DNA from 3 places in the Bordetella genomosp. 10 genome. Region 1 is predicted to be linked to each of the others. Evidence: predicted binding sites of a transcription regulator. Region 1 holds the regulator's gene; each other region holds the start of a gene.
What was found. Region 1 encodes LexA, which represses DNA repair genes until DNA is damaged. Its sites were predicted from a motif close to ACTGTATNNNNATACAGT; they were not measured.

Region 1 (7,807 bases):
TTGATTTCATAACCCCGCTTGCGCGCGGCGGCCTGGGCGCGCGCATCCGGCGCCTCGCCAATATGGAAAGCATGCGTTCCGGCGGAATCGACGCGCACGACTTCAGCAAGCCCTGCGTCGTTGATCAACTGACGGAACACGCCTTCTGCGCTCGGCGAGCGACAGATGTTGCCCTTGCAAACGAAAAGTACCTTGGTCATCATGTGCGCTAGTCTGCGGGAAAACCCGCAAGAAGGCAAGCTTTTTTTGCCTGCCGGCCAAGTCGCCCCGACCGTCCGTCAAGGCGAATATTCTCAATAAAATTAATTACTTATTAGAAAAAATCAAGGGGCGGTTTGCAACACTGATTCCCGATTCTGACACCGCCTGACATTTCGCTAACACAACACCAGCGGATGCGCAAGCGCCGGGGTCCGAAACGGGCCGCCGGGCGCCCGCGAATGAGGCGCCTGCACCACGCGCCTAGACCGCCCCGTCCAGCAGGATGCGGTCCTTCAGGGCGTTCAAGGCGTCCCGCGCGGCGGCGGCCTGCTCGAATTCGAGATTGCGGGCGTGGTCCATCATGAGTTTTTCCAGGCGCTTGATTTCGCGCGCCACCGCCTTTTCGTCCTTCAGCACGGTGGCCGGCAGCGCATCCTCGACGGTCTGGTGCTGCTGCGGCGCCACAACGCCGTCGATGAGTTCGCGCACGGCCTTCTTGACGCCGCGCGCGGTAATCCCGTGCTCGACATTGAAAGCTTCCTGCTTCTGCCGGCGGCGCTCCGTTTCGCCGATCGCCCGGTGCATGGAGTCCGTCACCCTGTCCGCATAGAGGATGGCGCGGCCGTTGAGGTTGCGCGCGGCCCGCCCTATGGTCTGGATCAGGCTGCGTTCCGAACGCAGGAAGCCCTCCTTGTCGGCGTCCAGGATGGCCACCAGGGACACTTCCGGGATGTCCAGGCCCTCGCGCAGCAGGTTGATGCCCACCAGCACGTCGAAGGTGCCCAGGCGCAGGTCGCGGATGATTTCCACCCGTTCCACCGTGTCGACGTCCGAGTGCAGGTAGCGCACGCGTACGCCGTGCTCGGCCAGGTAATCGGTGAGGTCTTCCGCCATGCGCTTGGTCAAGGTGGTGACCAGCACGCGCTCGCTGCGCTCCACGCGCAGCTTGATCTCGCCCAGCAGGTCGTCGACCTGGGAACGGGCCGGGCGCACCTCCACGATGGGATCGACCAGGCCCGTGGGACGCACCACCTGCTCGACCACGTTGTCGGCATGTTCCTGCTCGTAGGCGGCCGGCGTGGCGGAGACGAATACACACTGGCGCATGCGCGACTCGAATTCCTGCAATTGCAGCGGCCGGTTGTCGAGCGCGGACGGCAGGCGGAAACCGTAGTTGACCAGGGTTTCCTTGCGCGAACGGTCCCCGCGGTACATGCCGCCCAACTGGCCGATGGTGACGTGGCTTTCGTCGATGAACATCAGGGCGTCGGCCGGCAGGTAGTCGATCAGCGTGGGCGGCGGCTCGCCGGGGGCGGCGCCGGACAGATGGCGCGAGTAGTTCTCGATGCCTTTGCAAAAGCCCAGTTCCTGCAGCATTTCCAGGTCGAACCGGGTGCGCTGCTCCAGCCGCTGGGCTTCCACCAGCTTGCCCTCGTCGATGAAAAGCTTGGAACGCTCGCGCAGCTCTTCCTTGATGGTCTCGATGGCGCGCAGCACGGTATCGCGCGGCGTGACGTAATGCGACCCCGGATAAACGGTGAAGCGCGGCACCTTCTGCCGCACCTTGCCGGTGAGCGGATCGAACAGCTCCAGCGTTTCCACCTCGTCGTCGAACAAGGTGACGCGCAGCGCCAGCTCGGCGCTTTCCGCCGGGAAGATGTCGATGGTCTCGCCGCGCACGCGGAACACGCCGCGGGCGAATTCGGCGTCGTTGCGGGTGTACTGCATGGAGACCAGGCGGGCGAGGATCTCGCGCCGCGACACGCGGTCGCCGGCGCGCAGGATCAGCACCATGGCGTGGTAGTCGCCCGGATTGCCGATACCATAGATGCACGAAACCGTACCGACGATGACGGTATCGCGGCGCTCCAACAGGCTCTTGGTGGCCGACAGCCGCATCTGCTCGATGTGCTCGTTGATCGACGAGTCCTTTTCGATGAACAGGTCGCGCGTGGGCACGTAGGCTTCGGGCTGGTAGTAGTCGTAATACGAGACGAAGTACTCGACCGCGTTGCGCGGGAAGAACTCGCGCATCTCGGCATAGAGCTGCGCCGCCAGCGTCTTGTTCGGCGCCAGCACCAGGGCCGGCCGGCCCAGACGGGCGATGACGTTGGCCATGGTGTAGGTCTTGCCCGAGCCCGTCACGCCCAGCAAGGTCTGGTACATCAGACCGTCCTCCACGCCTTGCGTCAGCGCCTCGATGGCATTGGGCTGATCGCCGGCCGGCGGATAGGGCTGGTAGAGCTGGAAAGGGCTGTCGGGGAATTCGATGAATCCGGGAGAGGACATGCTAGACTGTCCGAGGGAAACCCCTGATTATCCGCCGCACTGTCCGCTGCGTCCACCCTTCCTCCGTTCGATCCGATGAGCACTCTTTTCGACTCCGTAGAGCTAGCACCCCGCGACCCCATTTTGGGCCTGAACGAGCAATACAACGCCGACACGCGTCCCGGCAAGGTCAACCTCGGGGTTGGCGTGTATTACGACGACAATGGCCGCATCCCGCTGCTGGCCGCGGTGCGCAAGGCGGAGACGGCTCGCATCGAGGCGGCCGCCGCGCGCGGCTACCTGCCGATCGAAGGGATCCCGGGCTACAACAAGGGCGCGCAGACCCTGCTGCTGGGCGCCGACTCGCCCCTGGCCGCCGAAGGCCGCGTGCTGACGGTGCAGGCCCTGGGCGGCACCGGCGCGCTGAAGATCGGCGCCGATTTCCTGCGCCAGTTGCTGCCGGGCGCCAAGGCCTACATCAGCGATCCGAGCTGGGAAAACCACCGCGCCCTGTTCGAGCGCGCCGGTTTCACCGTTGAAAACTACGCCTACTACGACGCCGCCACCCGCGGCCTGAATTTCGAAGGCATGCTGGCCAGTCTGAAGGCCATGCCGGCGCAAAGCGTGGTCGTGCTGCACGCCTGCTGCCACAACCCGACCGGCGTGGATCCCACCCCCGAGCAGTGGAAGCAGATCGCCGCGGTCGTCAAGGAACGCGGCCTGGTGCCCTTCCTGGACATCGCCTACCAGGGCTTCGGCGAAGGCCTGCAGGAAGATGCCGCGGTCGTGCGCCTGTTCGCCGACCTGGACATCACCATGCTGGTCAGCTCCTCGTTCTCGAAGTCGTTCTCGCTGTACGGCGAGCGCGTCGGCGCGTTGACGGTGGTCGCCGGCAACAAGGACGAAGCCACCCGCGTGCTGAGCCAGCTCAAGCGCGTGATTCGCACCAACTACTCCAACCCGCCCACCCACGGCGGCACGGTGGTCGCCTCGGTCCTCAACTCGCCCGAGCTCTTCGCCCTGTGGGAAGAGGAACTGGCCGGCATGCGCGACCGCATCCGCCTGATGCGCGCCCAACTGGTGGAGAAGATCAAGGCCGCCGGCGCCAGCCAGGACTTCAGCTTCGTGCTCAAGCAGCGCGGCATGTTCTCCTATTCGGGCCTGAACCCGGCCCAGGTCGACCGCCTGCGCGAAGAGCATGGCGTGTACGCCGTGGCCAGCGGCCGCATCTGCGTGGCCGCGCTGAACAGCGGCAACATCGACAAGGTCGCCAACGCCATCGCGGCCGTGCTGAAGGGCTGAACCCCCGCGTGCCGGGCCGGCGCGGACCTGCGCCGGCCCGGCGCGGCTGAAAAAAGGCCCCCACGCCGCGCGGCTGCGCCGCTTGCTGCCCCCCGAGGGGGCGCTTTTCATCTTGGGAGCGGCCCGGCGCGGCTGAAAAAAGGCCCCCACGCCGCGCGGCTGCGCCGCTTGCTGCCCCCCGAGGGGGCGCTTTTCATCTTGGGAGCGGCCCGGCGATGAAAAAAGGCCCCCACGCCGCGCGGCTGCGCCGCTTGCTGCCCCCCGAGGGGGCGTTTTTCATCTTGGGAGCGGCCCGGCGATGAAAAAACGCCGCTGGAAAAAGGCTTGCATTTCCAAGCTGCGTCCCCCAAAATTCAGGGCTGTATATCCATACAGCCCGAAGATTTCCTGGGAGACGGACGCATGGCCACCAAACTCACCGAACGTCAGCAGCAGATTCTCGATCTGATCCGCCAGACGGTCGCCAGCACCGGCTTCCCCCCTACCCGCGCCGAAATCGCGCAGGCCCTGGGGTTTCGTTCGCCCAATGCCGCGGAAGATCACCTGAAGGCATTGGCGCGCAAGGGCGCCATCGAACTCACCGCCGGGGCGTCGCGCGGCATACGCCTGAAGGAAGCCCCCACGGGCGTGCAGGCCATGCTGCCCCTCCCTGCCCTCGCCCAACTGATGCTGCCGCTGGTCGGCCGCGTCGCCGCCGGCAGCCCCATTCTTGCGGCCGAACACGTCGAACGCGACGTCGGCGTCGATCCCGGCCTGTTCGCGCAACGTCCCGACTACCTGCTCAAGGTGCGCGGCATGAGCATGCGCGACGCCGGCATCCTCGACGGCGACCTGCTGGCGGTCAAGAAAGCCGGCGAGGCGCGCGACGGGCAGATCGTCGTGGCGCGCATCGACGACGACGTGACGGTCAAGCGCCTGCAGCGGCAAGGCGGCCGCATCCAGTTGCTGCCGGAGAACCCGGATTTCGAGCCCATCGTCGTGCGGAACGGCCAGGACTTCGCGTTGGAAGGCATCGCCGTGGGCCTCATCCGGACGCAGGCGCTGCACTGAGTGGCGGGCGATGTAAACGGACAAGCCGAAGAAGCCAAACGAGCCAACGAACAAGCCAACAAACAAGCCGCATCAACAAGAAAGCCGCATAAACAAAAAGGCGAACCGCATATACGGTTCGCCTTTTTGCTTGGCCGGGGCCGGAGCCCCTGCCTCCCGCATCAATCAATGCTTGGTCACGGGATCCGCGCTTTCGCTAGCGGGCTGGGCCGAGACCAGAGGCTTGTCCTTGGACTCTTCCTCGCTCAGCGGCTCGGGCATGCGTTCGAGCGCCAATTCCAGGACCTTGTCGATCCAACGCACCGGCACGACTTCCAGGTGGTTCTTGACGTTGTCCGGAATCTCCGCCAGATCCTTGACGTTTTCCTCGGGGATCAGCACGGTCTTGATGCCACCGCGGTGCGCGGCCAGCAGCTTTTCCTTCAAGCCGCCGATGGCCAGCACCTCGCCACGCAGGGTGATCTCGCCCGTCATGGCCACGTCCGCGCGCACCGGAATGCCCGACAAGGCCGACACCATGGCCGTGGTGATGGCGATACCCGCGGACGGACCGTCCTTGGGCGTCGCGCCTTCCGGCACGTGCACGTGCATGTCGCGCTTCTCGAACACGCTGTCGGCAAAGCCCAGGCGGCGGGCGCGCGAGCGCACCACCGTGCGGGCCGCCTCGACCGATTCCTTCATCACGTCGCCCAGCGAACCGGTGCGCTGGATGGCGCCCTTGCCCGGCATGTCGGCGACTTCGATGGTCAGCAGATCGCCGCCCACTTCGGTCCAGGCCAGGCCGGTCACCTGGCCCACCTGGTTTTCCTTCTCGGCCATGCCGAAGGTGTAGCGGCGCACGCCCAGGTAGTCGTTGAGGTTGTCCGCCGACACGACCACGCCCTTGGCCTGCTCCGCCTCGCCCTTGCCGGCCGCGGCATCGCGCTTGGTCAGCAGTTCCTTGACCACCTTGCGGCAGATCTTGCCGATTTCGCGCTCCAGCGCCCGCACGCCGGCTTCCCGGGTGTAATAGCGGACGATATCGCGCAGGGCCGATTCCTCGACCGACAGTTCGCCATCCTTCAAGCCGTTGTTCTTCAGCAGCTTGGGCAGCAGGTGGTCGCTGGCGATATGCACCTTCTCGTCTTCGGTGTAGCCCGAAAGGCGGATGACTTCCATCCGGTCCAGCAGGGCCGGCGGAATGTTCAGCGTATTGCTGGTCGCCACGAACATCACGTCCGACAGGTCGAAATCGACCTCGACGTAGTGGTCCTGGAAGGTGTGGTTCTGTTCCGGGTCCAGCACTTCCAGCAGCGCTGACGAAGGATCGCCGCGGAAGTCCATGCCCAGCTTGTCGATTTCGTCCAGCAGGAACAGCGGATTGCGCACGCCCACCTTGTTCATGTTCTGCAGGATCTTGCCCGGCATGGAACCGATGTAGGTGCGGCGATGGCCGCGGATCTCGGCCTCGTCGCGCACGCCGCCCAGCGCCATGCGCACGAACTTGCGGTTCGTGGCCTTGGCGATCGACTGGCCGAGCGAGGTCTTGCCGACGCCCGGAGGGCCGACCAGGCACAGGATAGGCGCCTTGACCTTGTCCACGCGCTGCTGCACGGCGAGATATTCGAGGATGCGTTCCTTGACCTTCTCCAGGCCATAGTGATCGTCATCCAGCACCGACTCGGCGTTGGAAATGGAGTTGTTGACCTTGCTCTTCTTGCGCCACGGCAGATTGATCAGCGTGTCGATGTAGTTGCGCACCACGGTGGCCTCGGCCGACATGGGCGACATGAGCTTGAGCTTCTTGAGCTCGGCGTCGGCCTTCTTGCGCGCGTCCTTGGGCATACGGGCGGCGAGGATCTTCTTTTCGAGCTCCTCGATGTCCGCGCCCTCTTCGCCTTCGCCCAGTTCCTTCTGGATGGCCTTGACCTGTTCGTTCAGGTAGTAGTCGCGCTGGCTCTTCTCCATCTGCTTCTTGACGCGGCCGCGGATACGCTTCTCCACCTGGAGAATGTCGATTTCCGTTTCCAGTTGCGTGAGCAGGCCTTCCAGGCGCTCGGCGGTGCCGAAGATTTCCAGCATCTTCTGCTTCTGCTCGAGCTTGAGCGGCAGGTGCGCGGCGATGGTGTCGGCCAGGCGGCCGGCGTCGTCGATGCCCGCCAGCGAGGTCAGGATCTCGGGCGGGATCTTCTTGTTCAGTTTTACGTACTGCTCGAACTGCGCCACGATGGCGCGGCGCAGGGCTTCGGTTTCCGAACCCTGGGCGGTGTCCTGCTCGATGGGCACCACTTCGCAGGTGAAATGCGAATCGACGTCCTCGATGCGGGTGATGCGCGCGCGCTGCGAGCCTTCCACCAGCACCTTCACGGTGCCGTCGGGCAGCTTGAGCATTTGCAGGATGCCGGCCACGCAGCCGATTTCATAGACGTCCTCGGGCGAGGGATCGTCCTTGCCGGCGGACTTCTGCGCCACCAGCATGATGCTTTTGCCGGCCTCCATGGCCACTTCCAAGGCCCGGATGGAACGGGGACGCCCCACGAACAGCGGAATGACCATGTGCGGAAACACCACGACGTCGCGCAGCGGCAGCAACGGCAGGTCGATAGGTTCGGAAGGCAAGGTCTGAGTGCCAGACATAGAGTAGTCCTCGGTATGACGAGTCGGAGATGATGCTATCGTCGCGCCCGAGGGAACGACCCTGTCAAACATCTGTTACGACCGATATGGGAACGATAGCTTAATTTTCAAGCCCGCGGTCCAGCCCCGGCTAAATGAATGAAAAAACCCGTAGAACACTACGGGTTTTTTTCAACGTGTCCAGGAACTTAGGCCGCCGCGTCGCGGACTTCGCCCCGCTCCGGCTTGGCCGGCTGGCTGGCCTCATCCGCATAGATGAGCAAGGGCTGGCCGTCGCCGTCGATGACGTTGTCGTCCACCACCACCCGGCTGACGTTGCCTTGCGACGGCAGCTCGTACATGGTGTCCAGCAACGCCGACTCTAGGATGG
Region 2 (7,807 bases), on a different contig from region 1:
ACCGTGAAACGGGTTCCCGGCGTGGCGCGGCCCGGATCGGGGTTGTCGGCGATGGCCACGGCGGCGCCATGCTTGCCCGCGATCTCGCGGACGATGGCCAGGCCCAGGCCGCTGCCGTCGGCGGGCGACCCGAGCACGCGGTAGAAGCGGTCGAAGACCCGGTCCCGCTCGGCCGGCGCGATGCCGGGGCCGGAATCCTCCACCTCCAGCAAGGCGAAATCGCCCTGGCGCCGCACCCGCACCGTGATGTGGCCGCCCCGCGGCGTATAGCGCAGGGCGTTGTCGAGCAGGTTGTTCAGCAGCTCGCCCAGCAGGATGGGATTGCCCGCGATGGGCAGCGCGCCGTCGGGGTCCTCGAAGCCGAGATCGGTGCGCAGGGCCAGCGCGTGCGGGGCCCACTGCGTGGTCTGCTCGCGCGCGACCTCGGCCAGGTCGATGGGCGTCATGCCCACGGCGGCGGGATTCTCCGCGTGCGCCAGCAGCAGCAACTGGTTCACCAGCCGGGTGGCGCGTTCGGACCCGGTCACCAACTGCCGCAGGCTGGCCTGCATTTCGTCCGCGCTGGCGTCGCGCAGGGCCAGCTCGGCCTGGGTGCGCAGGCCGGCCAGCGGCGTTTTCAACTGGTGCGCGGCGTCGGCGACGAAGCGGCGCTGGGTCTGCACCGTGGCCGACAGGCGGTCCAGCAGGTCGTTGATGGCGCCGACCAGGGGCGCGATTTCGGTGGGCGCGGCGCGCTCGTCGATGGGCGACAGGTCGTCGGGCCGGCGCGCGCGCAGGCGTTGTTGCAGGGCGTTCAGCGGCGCCACGCCCCGCGACAGGCCGAACCACACCAGCAGCACCGCGATCGGCAGCACCATGAACTGCGGGATGATGACGCCCTTGATGATTTCGTTGGCGAGTTGCGCGCGCTTCTCCCCGGTTTCGGCCACCAGCACCGTGACCGGGCCGGCCTCGCCGGGATCGGTCTGGACGCGCGTATGGGCCACCCGGATGGCGAAGCCGCGCAGGCTGTCGTCCTCGAAGCGCACGGCGCCGGGCTCGGCCGGGACGGCGGTCTTGGGCAGCGGCAGGCCGCGATCGCCCGCCACGTAGCGGCCCTGGCCGTCGACCACCAGCCAGAACAGGCTGGCGGTCTCGTCGGCGCGCAAGGCCTGCCGCAGGGTGTCGTTCATCGGCAGGGCCGCCTTGCCGTCGATCACGCGGACCTGGTGCGCCAGCAGATTCACCGTGTTGGCCAGCGACCGGTCGTAGGGCACGTCGGCGATGTGCTGCGCCACCACGTAGGTGATGGCGACGCTCATCGGCCATAGCAGGAACAGCGGCGCCAGCATCCAGTCGAGGATTTCGCCCAGCAGGGATCGGCGCGGCGGCCGGAAGCTGGGGCCGCGCGCGCCGGCGCGCAGCACCTCCAGGGCTTCCTGGTTCAGGGGCGCCGGCGCCGCGGATTCAGTTCGGGAGAAAACTCGCACCGGGCTCCCGTTCGAGGCAATAGCCCAGGCCACGCACCGTCATGATCTTGACGCCGCTGGGCTCCAGCTTCTTGCGCAGGCGATGCACGTAGACCTCGATGGCGTTGGTGCTGACTTCCTCGCCCCATTCGCACAGGTGGTCCACGAGCTGGTTCTTGCTGACCATGCGGCTGCTGCGCATCAGCAGTATCTCCAGCAGGCTCACTTCGCGCGCCGACAGGTCCAGCGTCTGGTCGTCCACCGTGGCGACGCGCCCGGTCTGGTCGAACACCAGCCTGCCGTGGCGCACCAGCGTGGCGCCGCCGCCGGCGCCGCGCCGGGTGAGGGCGCGCACGCGCGCCTCCAGTTCGGACAGGGCGAAGGGCTTGGCCATATAGTCGTCCGCGCCCAGGTCCAGGCCCTTGACGCGCTGCTCGACGCTGTCGGCGGCGGTCAGGATCAGCACCGGCAGGTGGGAGTTGCGCGAGCGCAGGCGGCGCAGGACTTCCAGGCCGGCCAGTTGGGGCAGGCCCAGGTCCAGGATGAGGAGGTCGAAGGCCTGGGCGCTCAACGCCAGGTCGGCGGCCATGCCGTCGCGCACGGCGTCCACGGCATAGCCGCCGTGGCGCAGGGAGCGCGACAGGCCATCGGCCAGGATGCTGTCGTCTTCGGCAATCAGAATACGCATGGGACCGGGCTCGCTATCTGTTGGTTATTGATCGGGTCGCAGCCAGGACGGAAACCGGGTTCGTGGCCCGGTCTTTGTCTCCGGTGCGATTCTGGCATGGCGGGCCGGGCTTGCCCATACCGGGAATACACGGGCCGCGGGTGGGTGGCGGCGTCGCCCGGGGAGGGGGCGGGGAAGAGGCCTGAGGCGGAGCTTGGGGAGGGACTTGTCACACTGGATTTTTATCCAGTAGAATCCAATGCCATAATCCACCTTCGCGAAACGGGCCAGTGCCCGGGCCACAGCCGCCCAGCGGCTCGCACTCGCCCCAAATTCACATCCGCACTCAGGACAGGACACACCTCATGGACGACAAAACCAGCAAGGCCGCCGCCGCCGAAAAAGCCAAGGCATTGGCCGCCGCGCTCTCGCAGATCGAAAAGCAGTTCGGCAAGGGTTCGATCATGCGTTATGGCGACAACGAGGTCGAACACGATATCCAGGTCGTCTCCACCGGTTCGCTGGGCCTGGACATCGCCCTGGGCGTCGGCGGCCTGCCGCGCGGCCGCGTCATCGAAATCTATGGCCCGGAATCGTCGGGCAAGACCACGCTCACCCTGCAGGTCGTCGCCGAAATGCAGAAGCTGGGCGGCACCTGCGCCTTCGTCGACGCGGAACACGCGCTGGACGTGCAATACGCGTCCAAGCTCGGCGTCAACCTCACGGACCTGCTGATTTCGCAGCCCGACACCGGCGAACAGGCCCTGGAGATCACCGATGCGCTGGTGCGTTCCGGCTCGGTCGACCTGATCGTCATCGACTCGGTGGCGGCGCTGGTGCCCAAGGCGGAAATCGAAGGCGAAATGGGCGATTCGCTGCCCGGCCTGCAGGCGCGCCTCATGAGCCAGGCGCTGCGCAAGCTCACCGCCACCATCAAGCGCACCAACTGCATGGTGATCTTCATCAACCAGATCCGCATGAAGATCGGCGTGATGTTCGGCAACCCCGAAACCACCACCGGCGGCAACGCGCTGAAGTTCTATTCCTCGGTCCGCCTGGACATCCGCCGCATCGGCTCCATCAAGAAGGGCGACGAGGTCATCGGCAACGAAACCCGCGTCAAGGTGGTGAAGAACAAGGTTTCGCCCCCGTTCAAGCAGGCCGAATTCGACATCATGTACGGTTCGGGCATCTCGCGCGAAGGCGAAATCATCGACCTGGGCGTGCAGGCGGGCGTGGTCGACAAGTCGGGCGCGTGGTACAGCTACAACGGCGAACGCATCGGACAGGGCAAGGACAATGTGCGCGAGTACCTGAAAGAGCACAAGGAAATGGCGCTGGAAATCGAGAATCGCGTGCGCGAGAACCAGGGCGTCGTCAGCCGCGTCAATACCTTCGCCGCCAGCGAGGCGGAAGCCGAAGAGGATTGAGTCCCATGGTCTGGGGAACTGGACCTTCGCGCCCGCGCCGGGCCGGACGGTCCGGCGCCGCGGACGATGACGACGGCGGCTTCGAGCAACTGGCGCGGGGGAGGTCCTCCGCGGCCGGGAGTGTCGAGGACGAGGGGAGCGACGCCGGCGAGGTCTACACCCGGACCTCGGAATTGCGCGCCCAATCGCGGTCGCCGGCGCGCGGCCGAGCCGGAAGCGTCAGGACGGGCCGCGATACCGCTGGCGCGCGTCATGGCGGCGAGGCCGGCGATCCCTTTATTGAAGTTGAAGGCGATGGGGCGCGTGATGGCAATGCCGGCGCGTTGGCTACCCCAGCCGCCCCGGCGGCGCGCCGTGGCCCCAGCCTGAAGGCCCGCGCGGTGGGCTTCCTGTCCCGCCGCGAATATGCCCGCGCGGAACTGGCGCGCAAGCTGGCCTCCTATGTCGAGGCCGACGACGATCTCGAAAAAGTCCTCGACGACCTGGAGCGGGAAGGGTGGCTGTCCACCGCGCGCTACGCGCAGAGCCTGGTCCACCGGCGCGCCGAGCGCCAGGGAACGGCCCGCATCGTGCAGGAATTACGCGCGAAAGGGGTGGCCGAGGCCGAGGTCGGCGAGTTGCAGCAGAACCTGCGCGCCACCGAATACGAACGCGCCCGCGCCGTGTGGGAAAAACGTTTCGGCGAGCGGCCGGCCCGGGCCGATCGGGCCGCCTATGCCAAGCAGGCGCGCTTTCTGGCGGGGCGGGGGTTCGCGCACGACGTCATACGCCGCATCCTGGGCGAAAGCGGCGACGACGAATAAGCCCGCCGGGCAAGCCGCGCCGCGCCTTCATCCCTTGCTTTCCCGCTGCACGGCCTTGATGCCCGTCAGGTTGCGGAAGCACACGTCGCGCGCGATTTTCAGGAAGTCCTTGATATACGGGGCATCCATATCCTCGGACCGCACGGCCGCGTAGAGGGTGCTCCACACGCCTTGCGGCCCCAGGGGCTTCACGCGCAGCCAGCCCTGGTCCAGGTATTCCGTCAGCGCCCAGTTCGGCAGGGCCGCCACGCCGCGGTTGCTGGCGACCAACTGCACGACGATGGGCGTGAGCTCCGCCTTGCGCACCCCGGCCGGTTCGACCTCGGCGGGATCCAGGAAGCGCGTGAAGACGTCCAGCCGTTGCCGGTCCACCGGATAGGTGACCAGCACCTGGTCGGCCAATTGTTCCGGCTGCACGTAGCGCACGTTGGCCAGGGGATTGGCTTCGGACAGCGCCAGCACCACTTCGTAGGTGAACAGGGGTTCGTATTCCAGCGCTTCCAGCGGCTGCGGGTCGGAGGTGATCACCAGGTCCAGGTCGCCGCGCACCAGGGCGGGCAGGGGGGCGAAGGAGAACGCCGCCGACAGGTCCAGCGCCACTTCGGGCCATTGCGCGCGGAAGGCGTCCAGGGCCGGCATCAGCCATTGGAAGCAGGAATGGCAGTCGATGGCGATATGCAGGCGTCCCGTGCGTCCCGCGGCCAGCCTTTGCAGTTCGCGCTCGGTGGCGCGCACGCGCGGCAGCACCTCGTCGGCCAGGGCCAGCACGCGCAGGCCCGCCGTGGTCAGCCGCGCCGGCCGGGTGCGGCGATTCAGCAACGGCGTGCCCAGCCTGCCTTCCAGTTCGCGCAGTTGATGCGACAGCGCCGATTGCGTCAGGTGCAGCCGCTCGGCGGCTTCCAGCAGGCTGCCGCCGTCGCGGATGGCGGCCAGCGTTTCGAGGTGGCGGATTTCCAGCATGGTTTGTATGAACCGATTTCATGAAATGAATGCAGAGATTGATTTTGCCTCAAGTCGCTTTGCGCGCACAATGCAGGAACTTGAACGGGCCTCTCTTTATTTCTAAATATCATGACGATCATTCATAATCTGGGTTTCCCGCGTATCGGCGCCCAACGCGAACTGAAGCGCGCCGTCGAGGCCTATTGGGCCGGCAAGTCGACGCAGGAAGAATTGGAAGCCACGGGCCGCGAACTGCGCGCCCGTCATTGGAAAGTGCAGGCCGACGCCGGCCTGAAGTTCGTGCCGGTGGGCGATTTCGCCTGGTACGACCACATCCTCGAATGGACGACGCTGCTGGGCGCCGTGCCTTCGCGTTTCGCGCAGAAGGACGACCAGCCCGTCACGCTGGACACGCTGTTCCGCATGGGCCGCGGCCGCGCGCCGACCGGCACCCCCGCCGCCGCCTGCGAAATGACCAAGTGGTTCGACACCAACTACCACTACATCGTCCCGGAACTCACCCCCAACCAGACCTACCGCGTCGCGCGCACCGCCCTGTTCGACCAGGTGCGTGAAGCGCAGGCGCTGGGCCATGCCGTCAAGGTCGTGATCCCCGGCCCGCTGACCTGGCTGTGGCTGGGCAAGGGCGACGCGTTCGGCGCGGGCGCCGGCGACGAAGGCAAGCTGGCCTTGCTGGACGCGCTGCTGCCGGTCTACGCCGACGTGCTGGGCCGCCTGGCCAAGCTGAACGTGGAATGGGTGCAGATCGACGAGCCCATCCTGGCGCTGGACCTGCCCGCCGCCTGGCGTGCCGCCTACGGCCGCGTCTACGCCGAACTGGCCAAGTCGCCCGTGAAGCTGCTGCTGGCCACCTACTTCGACGGCTTGCAGGACAACCTGTCCACCGCCGCCGCGCTGCCCGTGGCCGGCCTGCACGTCGACTTGGTGCGCGCCCCCGCTCAACTGGCCAACGTGGTCGCCGCCCTGCGCGCCGACCAGGTGCTGTCGGCCGGCGTGATCAACGGCCGCAATATCTGGCGCACCGATCTCGACGCCGCCCTGAAGACGCTGGCGTCGGTGCGCGAGCAACTGGGCGACCGCCTGTGGCTGGCCCCGTCGTGCTCGCTGCTGCACGTGCCGGTCGACCTGGCGTTCGAAACCGAGCTGGATCCCGAACTGAAGAGCTGGCTGTCGTTCGCCGTGCAGAAGCTGGACGAGCTGAGCGTGCTGGGCCAGGCCCTGGGCGGCAGCGCCGACGCCGCCGTGCAGGAAAAGCTGGCGAGCCAGCGCGCCGCCTTGCAGGCCCGCGCCAAGTCGCCGCGCATCCACAACCCCGCCGTGGCCGCCCGCCTGGCCGCGTCGGCCAGCGTCAAGCTGGAACGCGAGCCCTTCGGCGAGCGTATCGCCCAGCAGCAGGCCGAGCTGAAGCTGCCGCCGTATCCGACCACCACCATCGGCTCCTTCCCGCAGACCCAGGAAATCCGCGCCCTGCGCCGCGACTGGAAGTCCGGCGCGCTGAGCGACGCGGCCTATGAAGCCGCCATCCGCAAGGAAATCGAATCGGTCATCCGCTTCCAGGAGAAGGTCGGCCTGGACGTGCTGGTCCATGGCGAGCCCGAGCGCAACGACATGGTCGAATACTTCGGCGAGCTGCTGGCCGGTTTCGCCTTCACCAAGAACGGCTGGGTACAGAGCTACGGCTCGCGTTGCGTCAAGCCGCCGGTCATTTTCGGCGACGTGGCCCGTCCCGCGCCGATGACCGTGGCCTGGTCGGCCTACGCGCAGTCGCTGACCGACAAGCCCGTGAAGGGCATGCTGACCGGTCCGGTCACCATCCTGCAATGGTCCTTCGTGCGCGACGACCAGCCGCGCGCCGAGACCTGCCGCCAACTGGCCCTGGCCCTGCGCGACGAAGTGGTCGACCTGGAGCAGGCCGGCATCCGCGTCATCCAGATCGACGAGCCGGCCATCCGCGAAGGCCTGCCGCTGCGCCGCGCCGACTGGCAGGCCTACCTGGACTGGGCGGTGGATTGCTTCCGCCTGTCGACCAGCGGGGTGCGTGCCGATACGCAGATCCACACCCATATGTGCTATTCGGAATTCAATGACATCATTGAATCGATCGGCGCGATGGACGCGGACGTGATCACCATCGAGACCTCGCGCTCCAATATGGAACTGCTCAAGGCCTTCGAGGACTACCGCTATCCGAACGACATCGGTCCCGGCGTCTACGACATCCACTCGCCCAACGTGCCGGAAGTGGGCTGGATGGTCGACCTGATGCGCAAGGCCGCGGCGCGCCTGCCCAAGGAGCGCCTGTGGGTCAACCCGGATTGCGGCCTGAAGACCCGCGCCTGGCCCGAAACCGAGGCCGCGCTGGTGAGCATGGTCGACGCGGCCCGCACGCTGCGCACGGAGGCCTGAACGCGGCACTTGCCCGGCACTGCCGGCGCCCAAAAGCATGGGAAAAAGGCGGGGCGGAAACCTTGGGGTTCCGCCCCGCTTTTTTATGAA
Region 3 (7,807 bases), on a different contig from region 1:
GCTTCTATCGCCTGTTCCAGGCCGCCTTGCGCCTGCGCGGCGTGATCGCGCGCGAGCGGGTGGAGCTGGTGCACGTGAACGGATCGGCCGACCACCGCCTGGCCATCCTGGCGACGCTGGGCATGGGCGCGCAGCGTCCGCGCATCGTCTTCACCAAGCACAACGACCGTCCCATCTCCCGCTTCGGCGGCTGGCTGCGCGCCAGCTTCGGCACGGACCACGCCATCGGCGTCTGCGATTTCGCCTGCCGCATGCTGGCGGACAGCCCGTACCAACGCTGCCCGCTCAGCACCATCGGCAACGGCGTGGACACGCGCTATTTCGCGCCGGACGCGCCGGGCGGCGAGGCGGGCGCCTTGCGCGCGCGGCTGCTGCGCCGGCCGGGCCGCCGCTTCCTGCTGGGCAGCAATGCCGGCACCGACGACTACAAGGGATGGCTGGACATGGTCGAGGCCGTGTCGCGCCTGCCGCCGGCGCTGCGCGACCAGGTGCAGATCGCCCTGGCCGGCGCGCCCCTGTCCGACATCCAGCGCGCCCGCATCGACGCGCTGGGCATGCGCGAGCACGTCACCTGGGCCGGCAGGCTGGAGGACGTGCGGACCTTCATCGGCGCGCTGGACATGGGTTTCGTGCTTTCCTACCGCGTCGAGACCATCTCCTTCGCCTGCCGCGAAATGATGGCCATGGGCAAGCCCGTGGTCGTCTCTTCCCATGGCGGCCTGCCGGAGAACATCACGCCGTATGTCGACGGCTGGGTGGTGCCGGAGCGCGATGCCGGCCATCTCGCGCGCCTGCTGGAGCATCTGCTGGCGCGGCCGGCCCTGCTGCCCGAGGCGGGCGCGGCCGCGCGCCGCAAGTGCGAGCAATCCTTCCGCCTCGACCGCTTCGTCCAGTTGACGGAGCAGGCCTATGCGCGCGCGCTGGGCCGGGAAGCGCTGGCCTCCCCCGCGCAGGGCGGGCTCGGCGACGCTTCCGCCGCGCGCTGACCGGATTGCGGTCCTCGTCACCTCGCCTGCAATGCCGCGATCAGGCCCTGCGCGTTGCGCATGCCCTGGTCTTCGAAGTTCGTGTTCAACACCACGTGGGTCTCGCGCACGCGGCGCGCGAGTTCGCGGACCTGCCGCGCCAGCTCGGCCAGTTCCTCGGGGGTGTATTCGTACTGGAATCGGCTGGAGGAGGCCGCGCCGCGGCTGTTCCAGGCTTCGGTATTGCGCCCGTGCAGGCGGACGACGGCGAGGTCGTCGCGCGTGGCCTGCCACACCGCCGGCACCGTGTTGTCGTGGCCTTGCGGCGCGTCGACCACGGTATGCGCCGCGCCCAGGCCGCGCAGGAAGTCCAGGGTCGAGGCCCGCGCGGCGGCGCCTTCGTACCAGCCGGCGTGGCGCAGCTCCACGGCGGCGACCAGGTCTTCCTCCATGTGCGCGGCGCAATCCTGTATGCGCAGCATGCCGCGCCGGTCGGGCCGGATCCAGGGCGGGAACTGGAAATGCACGGCGCCCAGCTTGCCGCTCATGCGCAGGGGATCGAGCGCGATCAGGAAACGGCGCCAGGTCTCCTCGCGGATCTCCGCCGGAAGCTGGTCCGCGTACACCACCGTATCGGGATCGGCGGGCGGCAGTTCGCGCCGCAGGTCGGGATCGAGCGCGCGCAGCGGCGTCTGGTGCCCGGTGAACAGGCGGAAGGACTTGATGTTGAAAACGAAATCCGCCGGCGTGCGCTCGGCCCAGGCCTGTGCCTGGCGCGGGTCGGGCAGGGCATAGTAGGACGCGTCGATCTCGGCCAGCGGGAAGCGCGCGGCGTAGTAGCGCAGGCGCCCGGCGGCGTCGTCGCGCAGCGCGGGCGGATAGAAGCGGCCGCAAGCCAGCAAGGTCCTGTCCGTCCAGGACGCGGTGCCTACCCGTATTGACATCGTCGCCGTCCGCTCCCGCCGCCGTCCGTCAGGCGCTCGCGCGATAGCGGTCGTGCAGGCCGCGGATCTGGTCGTGATGGCGCATCAGGCTGGTGTACTGGCGTTGGATCAGGTCGCGGATGTCCTCCGGCAGCGGCTCGCGCAGGGCGTCGGCGTAGTGGCCCTTGGCGATGTCCTCGCCGCGTTCGCATTCCTGCAGGATGTCGGCGTCGCTGCGCGAGGCGATGGCCGCCTTGAGATGGACCCATCCGCGATGCACGGCGGCGGTCACGTGGCCGCCGGTTTCCGGCGTGCCGCCCAGCCGGCTGACCAGGGCCTGCAGTTCCTCGGCGTTCCTGCCGCACGCCTCGGCCCGCTCCTGGAACAAGGTGCGCAGGTCGGGATCCTGGGTGTCCTGGGCGGCGGCGAGAAAGCCTTTCTCACCGTCCTTGGACGTCTCGACGAGATCATTGAGCAGTTTGACGATACGGTCGGCCATGGAAGTCTCCTTGTCCGGATGCCGCGGGGTCCGCGATGCATGGCGCCGCCCCGCCGAGGCCATGCTGCCAGAAACCCTGTTTTCAGGGGTCAAGCTTTCAGACGGCAGGCTTTCAAAGGTCAAGCTTTCAACAAGTTGCAAGCGACGTTCCCGGGTATTGTTACCGTCGTCTGGATGTATATCCAGTATTATGCCTGCTGTCCGCCCCCCGCGTCCTTGCATTCTCCGCCTTTCATTCCGGCCTTCGTTCAGCATCTGGCGTTCGCCCGCCCTGGCTTCTCCTTTCATCTTCCCCTTTCCGCATGTCCGAGTCCTCCCCGCCCGCCGACGCCACGCCGCCCCATCCCCTGGACGGGCTCAACCCGCAACAGCGCGCGGCGGCCGAGCATGGCGCCGGCGCCGAGCCCGCCGGCCCCTTGCTGGTGATCGCCGGGGCCGGCTCGGGCAAGACCAGCACGCTGGCGCACCGGGTGGCGAATCTGATCCTGCACGGCGCCGACCCGCAACGGATACTGCTGCTGACGTTCTCGCGCCGCGCCGCCGTCGAGATGGAACGGCGCGTCGGTTCGGTATTGCGCAAGGTCATGAACATGCGGGCCGGGCAGACGCCGCCCTCGCTGCCCTGGGCCGGCACCTTCCACGGCATCGGCGCGCGCCTGCTGCGGGATTGCGCCGGCCGCATCGGCCTGTCCGAGAGCTTCACCATCCACGACCGCGGCGATTCCGAGGACATGATGGGCATCCTGCGCCACGAACTCGGCTACAGCGCCACGGAGTCGCGCTTCCCGCTGAAGGGAACCTGCCTGTCGATCTATTCGCGGGTGGTCAATAGCCAGGCGCCCCTGGGCGAGGTGCTGCAGCAGGCCTTTCCCTGGTGCGCGCAATGGGAAGACGCGCTCAAGCGCCTGTTCCGCGCCTACGTCGAGGCCAAGCAGGACCAGCAGGTCCTGGACTACGACGACCTGCTGCTGTACTGGGCCGAGATGCTGGGCCACGAGGCCATCGCCGCCGACGTCGGCGGCCGCTTCGACCACATCCTGGTCGACGAATACCAGGACACCAACCGCTTGCAATCCGCCATCCTGCTGGCGATGAAGCCGACCGGCCAGGGCCTGGTGGTGGTGGGCGACGACGCGCAGGCCATCTATTCCTTCCGCGCGGCCACGGTGCGCAACATCCTGGATTTTCCCGGCCAGTTCGCGCAGCCCGCGGACGTCATCACGCTGGACCGCAATTACCGCTCGACCCAGCCCATCCTTGACGCGTCCAACGCCGTCATCGGCCTGGCGCGCGAACGCTACGCCAAGAACCTGTGGACCGACCGCGCGTCCTCCAGCAAGCCGCAACTGGTGAGCGTCAGCGACGAAGCCGGCCAGGCGCGCTGGGTGGCCGACCAGGTGCTGGCGCAGCGCGAGGCGGGCGCCGCCCTGAAGTCGCAGGCCGTGCTGTTCCGCGCCTCCGGTCATAGCGCCGCCGTCGAGCTGGAGCTGACGCGGCGCAACATCCCCTTCGTCAAGTTCGGCGGGCTGCGCTTCCTGGAAGCGGCGCATATCAAGGACCTGCTGGCCTTGCTGCGCTGGGCGCAGAATCCGCGCGGGCGGCTGGCGGGTTTTCGCGTGGCGCAGTTGCTGCCCGGCGTCGGGCCCGCCACGGCGGCGCGCCTGCTGGACGACATGGGCCAGGCCCCGGATCCGCAGGCGGCGCTGGCGGCCTTCAAGCCGGGCGCGGCGGCGCGCGACGAATGGGGCGGCCTGGTCCAGGCCTATGCGGATCTCCGCGCGCCGGGCCTGCGCTGGCCCGGCGATCTCGACATCGCCCTGCGCTGGTACGGGCCGCAACTGGAACGGCTCTACGAGGACGCGCGGGTGCGCAAGGCCGACCTGGACCAGTTGGCGCGCATCGCCGCCGGCTATGGCAGCCGCGAGCGTTTCCTCACCGAACTGACGCTGGATCCGCCGGACGCCACCAGCGGCGAATCCGGCGTGCCGCTGCGCGACGAGGACTACATGATCCTGTCGACCATCCACTCGGCCAAGGGCCAGGAATGGAAGTCGGTCTACGTGCTGAACGTGGTGGACGGCTGCATCCCCTCCGACATGAGCACCGGCAGCGCCGAGGAAATCGAGGAAGAGCGCCGGCTGTTGTACGTGGCGATGACGCGGGCCAAGGAAAACCTGCAATTGATCGTGCCGCAGCGCTTCTACGTGCATCAGCAGACGGGCATGGGCGACCGCCATGTCTACGGCTCGCGCACGCGCTTCATCCCCGAGTCCCTGGCGCCGCTGTTCGAGGCCATGCCCAAGGCGCCGCCCTTGCCGCCGCTGCGCGCCCGCGAAAACGCGCCCGTCGCCAGGATAGACGTGGGCGCGCGATTGCGGAAGTTGTTCTAGCGGGCGCCGTTCAACGCTTGGTCTGGCTGCCCGGCTTGAGCTTCCAATCCTTGTCGTCCTTGGGCGTGGAGACCTCGCGGTCGGCCTTCTCGGCGACGCTGGGCGAAATGGGATCGCTGGCCGGAAAGGATTCCTCCACGGCTTCGTCCAGCGCTTCCTGGTAGGTAGGCACCTTGTCTTCCGGCCGCTGGGCGGTGCCTTCATGGCGCCGTTTGCGGGCTTCGGATTCGTGGTCCTTGCGATGGGATTCGGTCATGATCTACCTCCTGTGCCTTGCTGGCATCGTTTTCCGTCACGGGTCCGCGGGCGAGCCTGCCGCGGGCATGCCTCTCGGAAGCATGCTTCCTTTTCGAAGCAAACCGCGTGCCGCGCTTCAATCCCCCGCCGGCGGTTCGGGCGCCATGGGCAGGCCCAGGGCCTGCATCAGCGCGCGCGCATCGCGCGGCGCCATCACTTTCACGTCGTTGTCGAAATAACAGTAGACGTCGCGCGGACCGGCCGACGGAGCGTCGGCTTTCCTTGCGCCGGCGCGCTTCGCATCGTCCGCCAGCCGCGGGCGCGGCCCGGGATGGCCGTCGGCCCAGGCGCGCAGGCGCCGCGCCCATTCGGCGATGGCGCGGCGGCCGTAGCCGCTGCTGTACAGGGCCTTGTCGCCGTGCAGCCTGGCGTAGGCGAAATCGGCGGTGGCGTCTTCCAGCCAGGGCCATTTGCCGGCCGTGTCGGCGGTCACCAGCGCCACGTTGTGCGCCCGCAGCAGGGCGATGAATTCGGGCGTGGCGAAACTCTCATGGCGGATTTCCACGGCATGCCGCAGGGGACGGCGCGGACCGGCGCGGGGAATGCCGATCTGCCTGACTTGCGGGCCGTGGCGCCGGGCCAGCCGCGCGGCCGCCTGGGTGTCGCGCGGCAAGAGGTCCAGGAAAGGCTCGAAACGCGCGCGGTCCCAGCGCATGCCCGGCGGAAACTGCCACAGTATGGGCCCCAGCTTCTCGCCCAGCTCCAGCACGCCCGACGCGAAGAAATTGCCCAGGGGTTCCTCGATGTCGCGCAGGCGGCGCGTATGCGTGATGTAGCGCGGCCCCTTCACGCTGAAGACGAAGCCGCGCGGCGTGGCGTCGCGCCAGGCGGCAAAGCTGGAGGGACGCTGCAGGGAGTAGAAGGTGCCGTTGATCTCCACGGTGCAGAACTGGTGCGCGGCGTAAGGCAGCTCCTGCGCCTGGGGCAATCCCGGCGGATAGAAACGGCCGCGCCAGGGCGCGTAGCGCCAGCCGGAAATGCCGATGCGCAGAGCAGGGGGAGAGTGGGCGGCCATGGATGCTCCTTCGGATCGAAAAGGGCTGTCAGGGAGGGCCGTCAGGGCGCTGTCAGGGGATGGAACGCCGTCCGACAGCCTTGTGCGCCGCAACTCGTATTCCCGCCGCCATGGCGCCCCATAGTCGATTGAAGGGGGGTACTATCTTCGACCATGATGCAAAGAGAAGACCAGGATTTCCTGTACCCCGAACTCCAGCCGCCGCCGGTGGTGGTGGCGCCGCTCAACCGCGATTTCGACGACCACCATGGCGAAGTCGTGGCGTCGGTCGGTTATACGCAGGGCCGGAGCCCCGCGCGGGTGCCCATCGAGGGACTCTCCGCCTATATCGGCAAGGAAAACAGCCTGCTCTGGATAGGCCTGAAGAATCCGCATCCGGAATTGCTGGCCGAGGTCAGCGACGCCTTGCGGCTGGGGCCCAAGGCGCTGGAGGAAATCGGCGAATCCCACCGCCGGCCCAAGATCATCGACTACGGCCACGTGGTGCTGGTGGTGGCCGTCACGGTGGAAATCGAGGGCGACCGTCCCATGTTCGGCGAAACGCAACTGGTCATCGGCGACGGCTTTCTGCTGACCGTGCGGCGCGGCGCGACCGCCAGCCACAGCGTGGTGCGCGAACGGCTGGAGGCGGCGCCCGACCTGCTGGCGCGCGGCAGCGATTACGTGGCGTCCGAGTTGCTGGACCTGCTGGTCGACCGCTACGTGCAGGCCGCCACGCGCCTGGAAAGCGTGGTGGAGCATGCCGAGCAGAAACTGCTGATACGCGGCGCCAAGGATTCCGATATCCGCAAGCTCTATCGCCAGCGGCGCGACCTGCTGCGCATCCATAACGCCATCGCGCCGCTGGCCGAAATCTGCCGCCGCCTCTCGCGCGTGGAGATGACCGCCATCGACGCCAATGCGCGGCCTTACTTCGGCGAGGTGGCCGACCGCGTGGTGCGCATCGACGAACTGGTGGCCGCCTTGCGCGAGGCGCTGGCCTTCGCCTTCGAAGCCAGCCTGATGATCGGCCAATCGCAGCAGAACGACACCACCCGCCGGCTGGCCTCCTGGGCCGCCATCCTGGCGGTGCCGACCGCCGTGGCCGGCATCTACGGCATGAATTTCGAGCACATGCCGGAATTGAAGTGGGCCTACGGCTATCCCAGTGCGCTGGTGGGCATCGCCGTCGCCTGCGGCCTGCTCTATTGGCGATTCCGCCGCGCCGGCTGGCTATGACGTGAACCATGGGCGTGCCGCGCCGTCCCGGGCGCCGGCATGCCGTGGCATAAGCGTCCCGTTCCTGTCCACGGGGCGCCGCTCGCGGGTAATATTCGCTCCATCGAGAGAGGCCACCGATCGGCCCAGGAGACCGCATCATCGCCCGTTCCAGTCCACGTCGCACGCTTTCGTCCGGCTCGCTGCGCGTCCTGTTCGGCCGCGTGGGCCTGGCCCGGCCGGTTGCCGCGTTGGCCTGCGCGCTGGCCGGCGCCGGCGTCGCCTACCTGTCGGCCCTGCACGCGCCGGCGCGCGTCAACGGCGCCGGCAGCGTGATTTACGAGATCTACGGCCGCGTGGTCAACGTGGCCGACGGCGACACCATCACCCTGCAGACGGACGAGGGCCAGCGCCGCGTCCGCCTGGCCAGCATCGATGCGCCGGAAGTGGGGCATGGGCAGGTCCGGCCGGGCCAGCCTTTCGGCCAGGCGGCGCGCAAGAGCCTGGAGGCCATGGTGGCC

Region 2: the regulator LexA is predicted to act here: its motif matches at 2,349-2,366, upstream of recA (recombinase RecA).
Region 3: the regulator LexA is predicted to act here: its motif matches at 2,557-2,574, upstream of CAL29_RS20805 (ATP-dependent helicase).

Annotation. Positions count from the first base shown of each region.
Region 1 covers NZ_NEVM01000002.1:428,233-436,039, reverse strand. The annotation lists gene CAL29_RS11360 (low molecular weight protein-tyrosine-phosphatase) at 1-203, opposite strand, end outside; gene uvrB (excinuclease ABC subunit UvrB) at 463-2,490, opposite strand; gene CAL29_RS11350 (amino acid aminotransferase) at 2,566-3,771, shown strand; gene lexA (transcriptional repressor LexA) at 4,174-4,821, shown strand; gene lon (endopeptidase La) at 4,987-7,437, opposite strand; gene clpX (ATP-dependent Clp protease ATP-binding subunit ClpX) at 7,626-7,807, opposite strand, start outside.
Region 2 covers NZ_NEVM01000005.1:562,200-570,006, reverse strand. The annotation lists gene CAL29_RS18840 (sensor histidine kinase) at 1-1,331, opposite strand, end outside; gene CAL29_RS18835 (response regulator transcription factor) at 1,447-2,136, opposite strand; gene recA (recombinase RecA) at 2,481-3,545, shown strand; gene recX (recombination regulator RecX) at 3,824-4,348, shown strand; gene CAL29_RS18820 (LysR family transcriptional regulator) at 4,376-5,308, opposite strand; gene metE (5-methyltetrahydropteroyltriglutamate--homocysteine S-methyltransferase) at 5,420-7,717, shown strand.
Region 3 covers NZ_NEVM01000005.1:1,025,142-1,032,948, reverse strand. The annotation lists gene CAL29_RS20820 (glycosyltransferase) at 1-986, shown strand, start outside; gene CAL29_RS20815 (DUF72 domain-containing protein) at 1,004-1,909, opposite strand; gene CAL29_RS20810 (PA2169 family four-helix-bundle protein) at 1,938-2,387, opposite strand; gene CAL29_RS20805 (ATP-dependent helicase) at 2,690-4,777, shown strand; gene CAL29_RS20800 (hypothetical protein) at 4,788-5,033, opposite strand; gene CAL29_RS20795 (DUF72 domain-containing protein) at 5,151-6,089, opposite strand; gene CAL29_RS20790 (magnesium and cobalt transport protein CorA) at 6,243-7,307, shown strand; gene CAL29_RS20785 (thermonuclease family protein) at 7,511-7,807, shown strand, end outside.